DNA from 2 places in the Dorea sp. ICN-14282 genome. Region 1 is predicted to be linked to the other one. Evidence: predicted binding sites of a transcription regulator. Region 1 holds the regulator's gene; the other holds the start of a gene.
The links. Region 1 encodes NrdR, which represses ribonucleotide reductase genes. Its sites were predicted from a motif close to CACAANATNTTGTG; they were not measured.

Region 1 (3,432 bases):
CTGGAAGGAGAAGCGGATCTGATTGTGGAGTTCCCGGAAGGTTTTGAGGAGGATATCGCAAAATACCAGGAGGGGGATCCTGTGCCGCAGGTTAAGACCTATGAGAATCCTTCGGAGGAATATTCCCAGCAGGCATCAAGGAACATGACTGCGGCTTTGGAGACATACCGGCAGATGCTGTTGTCTCAGCGGGTAGAAGATATGAGTTCTCTTACGATTTTTCAGGTGAACAGCGACAATGATGAGATGTATATTCAGGATGAGAGGAAAGCCGGAGGAAAAGCAATCGGAACAATGCTTCCATACTTTATTACCATTCTGCTCTTTGCAGGTGCGATGGGAATTGGAACGGATATGGTGGCAGGAGAAAAAGAAAGAGGTACGATGGCAAGCCTCTTGGTATCACCGATTAAGAGAAAAGATATTGCACTTGGAAAGGTGCTGGCATTGATGTTGATTTCCGGAGTGTCTTCGCTGATTTATGTGGCGGCTATGGTAATCGGTGCGCCGCTGATGATGAGTAAGATGGGCGGACTTGGCGATCTTGATATTCAGTTGAGTGTGCAGCAGATTTTGATGCTGGGGACACTTTTGGTAGTGATTGCATTCCTGTATTCAACGATGATTGCACTGATTTCTGTGTTTGCGCGGTCAGTGAAGGAGGCGAATACATATGTGATGCCAGCTTACATGCTGGTATTGGTAACCGGACTTTTGACAATGTTCACGTCTGGAGAGACTAGTCAGAAAATGTTCTTCATTCCAATTTACAACACGGCGCTTGTGCTTCAGGGAATTTTGGGTCAGGAAGTTACAATGATGCAGTTTGGCGTAACGCTTATTGAGACGCTGGCGATTGGAGCAGTGCTGATGGGAGTGATTGTCAAAGCTTTTGACAGCGAGAAAGTAATGTCTGCTTAAAGGGCAGTAGATATATGCAGCGGGGCAGGTAAGCCTTTGCTGCATATATTATATATAAGAAGAAATAAGAAACTGGTGAGTGCAATGGGAATGCGTCTGTGTGAGCTGGAGAATAAAGAAGTAATCAATGTCTGTGACTGTAAAAAACTAGGTTATATTGCGGATCTGATTCTGAATGAGTGCAGTGGATGCGTGGAAGCTTTGATTATTCCAAAGGGAGGAAAAGTATGCGGTTTCTTCTGTGATGGATCGGAGTATATCGTTCCTTTTTGCTGCATTAAAAAGATTGGACCGGATATTATTTTGGTTGAAATGCATGAGGAAAAGAAAAAAGTTGTTTGACTTCTTCTAGGGCAGCAGATATACTATATGTATTATATTGAGAAAGGACGATACCAAGATGAAGTGTCCATATTGTAATCATCCGGATACCAGAGTGATCGATTCCAGACCGGCAGAGGATGGAAGCTCGATTCGTAGACGCCGTTCTTGTGATGTGTGTGGGAAACGGTTTACCACATATGAGAAGGTGGAGACAATTCCGCTTATTATTATTAAAAAAGATAACAATCGGGAACAGTATAACCGTCGTAAGATCGAGAACGGGGTTCTGCAGGCATGTTATAAGAGACCCGTTTCTGCTGAGGAGATTCAGCAAGCGATCGATCGGATCGAGACGAAGATTTTTAATTTGGAGGAGAAGGAGATCCCAAGCAGTACGGTGGGTGAATTGGTGATGGAAGAATTGAAAGATCTTGATGAAGTTGCCTATGTCAGATTCGCATCCGTTTACCGGGAGTTCAAGGATGTTAATACCTTTATGGATGAATTGAAAAAGATTTTGGGATAGTTGGATTTTGGCAGATTTCCGGGAAGTTTCCAGTAAGAAGTTGTTTACGAAGAGTGGTGTTCAGTGATAGAATAGAGGAAGAAGCAAAGAAGATGGGTTTGCTTCTTCCTTTTTCTATAACAACGATGGAAAGCAGATAATAAAGTAGATAAGGAAGTAGATAACATAGATCAGATTCGTAAGATTGGGTGACAGAGATGAGAACATACAAGTTGACAATATCCTATGATGGGAGCAGATACCAGGGGTGGCAGCGTCAGGCGACCACTGATAATACGATCCAGTTTGTACTGGAATACAGCATTGGCAAATTGGTCGGATACCGGGTGCAGGTAGACGGATCCGGGCGGACAGATGCCGGAGTCCATGCAAGAGGACAGGTGGCAAGTGTGAAATTGTCCAAGCTTTATGATACGAAGGAGTTTAAGGAGTCTTTAAATCGTTATCTTCCGGAAGATATCCGGATTGTAAAAGTAGAGCTTGTGAAAAATGGATTCCATGCACGAAAAAGTGCAAAGGGCAAAAAGTACGAGTATTATATCGACTGCCGGGAAAAGCCGGATGTCTTTTCCAGAAGATATTGCTATCATTATCCGGAGAAACTGGACATTGAGGCGATGCGTGATGCAGTGAAGTATTTGATTGGTCCGAAGAATTTTACCAGCTTTACCGATGATAAAGAGTGTAAGGATCCGGTACGCAGGATTACGAATATCAAGATTGTAAGCACGGGCGATAAGGTGAGAATTACCTATTATGGAACAGGATTTCTCTACCATATGGTTCGTATTCTGACCGGGACGCTTCTAGAGATTGGAACCGGGAAGCGGGACGCATCCATGCTGCCGGTCGTAATTGCAGCAGAAGACAGGAGCCTTGCGGGATTTCTTGCACCTGCAAGAGGATTGTTCCTTAGAAAGGTATATTATTAGAAGAAGCAATTATGGATTGGAACAACGACAGATTAGAGACGACGAGATGGAGGAGAACAGATGAAATTTGTTTCATGGAATGTAAATGGAATCCGTGCCTGTGTGCAGAAAGGATTTTTGGATTTTTTTCAGGAAGTAGATGCAGATATTTTCTGCATACAGGAATCAAAGATGCAGGAAGGACAGCTTGATCTTGATACCCCGGGATATTACCAGTATTGGAATTATGCAAAAAAGAAGGGGTATTCCGGTACTGCAATTTTCACAAAGAAAGAGCCATTATCAGTGGCTTATGGGCTGGGAATAGAAGAGCATGACCAAGAGGGACGTGTCATTACGCTGGAATTTGATGATTATTATTTTATTACAGTATATACGCCGAATTCCCAGAATGAATTGGCAAGACTTCCGTATCGGATGCAATGGGAGACGGATTTCCTTGCATATCTGAAGAAGTTAGAAGAAAAGAAGTCGGTGATTTTCTGTGGAGATTTAAATGTTGCCCACAAGGAAATTGATTTAAAGAATCCAAAAACGAATCGCAAAAATGCCGGATTTACGGACGAGGAAAGAGGAAAGTTTACAGAGCTTTTGGAAGCAGGTTTTATAGATACCTTCCGATACTTTTATCCAGATCAGGAGGGGATCTACTCTTGGTGGTCTTATCGCTTTAGCGCAAGAGCGAAGAACGCAGGGTGGAGAATTGATTACTTCTGTGTATCTAAGTGC
Region 2 (3,432 bases), 460 kb from region 1:
TTGGAGACATTTTGCAAACTTGTAAGTCGTAGACTCCATCGGTGTTCCATATACAGAATAGCTGATATTTTCTGCCGCCTTCCACTCTGCACACTTATCATTCAGACGCTGCATTACCTTCATCGCAAACGGACTTGCTTCTGGATCCGTATGGGATTTTCCAAGCATCCGCATACACATCTCATATAGGCCTGCATATCCAAGGGAAATCGTAGAATATCCTCCAAACAACAGCGGATCAATCTTCTCCCCTTTCTTCAGTCTTGCCAACGCTCCATACTGCCACAAAATCGGCGCCACATCAGAAATCGTTCCCAGAAGACGTTCATGGCGGCAGCGCAGTGCACGGTGGCAAAGCTCCAAACGCTCATCCAGAATCTCCCAGAACTTATCCATATCGCCTTCAGAAGAACAAGCAACATCCACCAAGTTAATCGTCACTACGCCCTGATTAAATCTTCCGTAGAACTTATGGCTTCCATCGGCATTTCTCTGAGAATCTTCTACCGTCAGGAAGGAACGGCATCCCATACACGGATATACTTCACCCTTCTTCAGTTCTTTCATAATCTTCGCAGAAATATAGTCCGGTACCAGTCTCTTTGCTGTACACTTTGCAGCTAATTCTGTCAGATACCAATACTTAGAACCTTCTGTAATATTATCTTCATCCAATACATAGATCAGCTTCGGGAACGCCGGAGTAATCCATACTCCCTTCTCATTCTTCACACCCTGCATTCTCTGTACCAGAACTTCCTCAATGATCAGTGCAAGGTCGTCTCTCGTCTGTCCTTCTTCCACTTCGTCCAGATACATGAACACCGTAACGAACGGTGCCTGACCGTTACAGGTCATCAACGTAATCAGCTGATATTGAATCGTCTGAATTCCACTTCTTACCTCTTCCCGAAGTCTGCGCTCTGTCACCTTATCGATGATAACCTCATCCATACTTTCACCGCATTCCTGTCTCTCTGCGATAACATTTCTTCTGATCTTCTTTCTGCTGATATCCACAAACGGCGCCAAATGTGCCAGTGTAAAGGACTGTCCTCCATACTGATTGCTTGCCACCTGTGCCACGATCTGAGTTGTGACATTACATGCAGTAAAGAAACTATGTGGTTTCTCGATCAAAGTCTCGCTGATAACGGTTCCATTCTGAAGCATATCTTCCAGGTTAATCAGATCACAGTTATGCTCTTTCTGTGCAAAATAATCAGAATCGTGGAAATGAATAATTCCTTCCTCATGCGCTTTCACAATCTCATCCGGAAGCAAAATACGTCTAGAAAGATCCTTGCTGACTTCTCCCGCCATATAATCTCGCTGCGTAGAGTTAATCACCGGGTTCTTATTGGAGTTTTCCTGATTCACTTCCTCATTAATGTGTTCAATCAAAGACAAAATTCCGTTGTCCGTTGTATTGGATTTTCGATTCAATTCTCTTTTATAGCGATAGCGAACATACTTCTGCGCCACCTCATAGCCGCGCATCTCCATAATTCCGGTCTCTACCATGTCCTGAATGTCTTCTACATTCACTGCATGCATGATCTCGTTCACCTGATTCGCAATATTATCCGCAATTGCCATAATCTGATAATCGTTCATTCGGTGAAGCTTGTCTACTTCCTCATTTGCCTTTCTGATCGCGTTTATAATCTTACTCAGGTCAAACTCTACTTCTTCCCCGTTCCGCTTGATTACGCTTGTTTTCACTTCCATATCTGCACCATTCCCTCTCTTATTAGTTCTCTATACACACCATCTATACTAAATATAGGAGAAACTCATCCGTTTCCACACTACATCTTGGGCCAGTTACTATCATACAACAAAACATTCGATTTGGGAAGAGGGAATTTTCTCTTTTCCTGTTTTGATATTTATTTGACATTTATTCACAAAAACATAAAAAACAATCATCGAATCATCATAGAAAAACATAAAAAGTTCTTTCTTTTATCTATGTCTTTTCCCCATAATAAATAAGATAATTGACGTATACATATGCCCATATGTAAATAAATACTAAAAAGGAGAAAGACATGAAAAGAAACCCAAAGAAATTGCTGACCTGGCTTCTTCTTTGCAGTTTGCTCTTGGGCAACCTCTCTTTTCTGCCTGCTCAGGCAAAAGAAAAAGAGGACAAAGCTGTTCATCTTGACGCTTCCGAATACGGCGTCGATCCAACTGGGGAAAAAGATAGTACAGAAGCCGTCCAAAAGGCACTGGCAGCTGCCAAAAAGGAAGAAGAAAAGGGCCAGAAGGTAGTACTGGAATTCCCGCGGGGCGAATACCAGATTTACAAGGACAAAGCAGAAGTCCGCAACTACCACACCTCCAACACCAACAGCTTGGAGCACCCGCAAAAGACGATCGGAATTCTGATTGAAGAGCATAAGAACCTGACCATTGACGGAAATGGTTCCCTCTTCATGATGCACGGCAACATGATGGCACTTGCCGTTGTCAAATCCGAGAATATTAAGTTGAAAAATTTTTCCTGGGACTTTGAAGTACCAACCGTTTCCGAGATGACCATTACCAATATGGGATCCGAAAATGGTTCGGACTACACCGATTTCTACATCCCAGACTGTTTCCCGTATATCATTGAGGGAAATTCTATTAAATGGACCAGTGAAAAGAGTCCTTACACCGACCAGTATTACTGGACAGAGACTAACATTCACCGTTCCTATGCCGTTGTTGCACATTCTCCAGGGGAAGAGATGACACGAAACTACTGGACCGACGGCAGGGGAAATCCATTTAGCAATGTTCGTTCTATTACCCAGCTTCCAGACGGCGTTGTCCGCATCAGTTACGCTGGAGCAAGACCGGACATGCAGACACTTGGTATGGTCTTTGAACTTGCCAGCAGTGCAGTACGTGAAACGGCAGGCGCATTTACCTGGGAGAGTAAAAATGTCGATGCCGAAGGGCTGAACGTACACTTTATGCACGGTTTCGGATGGCTGATTCAGATGAGTACCGATGTCTCTTATCGAAACTGTAACTTTATGCCAAGGAAAAACTCCGGCCACATCACCGTAAGCTACGCTGATATCATCCATGCTTCCGGAGCTGCCGGAAAGATCACTATCGAGGGATGTAATTTCTCTAATTCCCACGATGACCCGATCAACCTGCACGGAACGTTCACCAGAGTCGAACGACGCAAAGATGACCATACACTGGTACTGAAATACATCCACCAGCAGCAAGGCGGATTCCCGCAATATCACGAAGGTGACAAGGTAGCATTCTTCACCCGTGATTTCCTGCAGCCGCCAACCGGACAGTCCGACGAGGAAAACCTCTATACCGTAGAAAAAGTTCTCTCCGAACCTACGGATACAGACGGACGAACCATGGAAATCAAATTCAAAGAGGCTCTGCCGGAAGACTTGGCAGACCAGA

Region 2: the regulator NrdR is predicted to act here: its motif matches at 1,810-1,823, upstream of nrdD (anaerobic ribonucleoside-triphosphate reductase).

What each region holds. Positions count from the first base shown of each region.
Region 1 covers NZ_JBBKBH010000002.1:45,189-48,620, reverse strand. Annotated here, with positions in the region: gene WKT00_RS05495 (ABC transporter permease) at 1-921, shown strand, start outside; gene WKT00_RS05490 (YlmC/YmxH family sporulation protein) at 1,012-1,263, shown strand; gene nrdR (transcriptional regulator NrdR) at 1,322-1,771, shown strand; gene truA (tRNA pseudouridine(38-40) synthase TruA) at 1,969-2,703, shown strand; gene xth (exodeoxyribonuclease III) at 2,764-3,432, shown strand, end outside.
Region 2 covers NZ_JBBKBH010000002.1:501,803-505,234, forward strand. Annotated here, with positions in the region: gene nrdD (anaerobic ribonucleoside-triphosphate reductase) at 1-1,731, opposite strand, end outside; gene WKT00_RS07885 (right-handed parallel beta-helix repeat-containing protein) at 2,055-3,432, shown strand, end outside.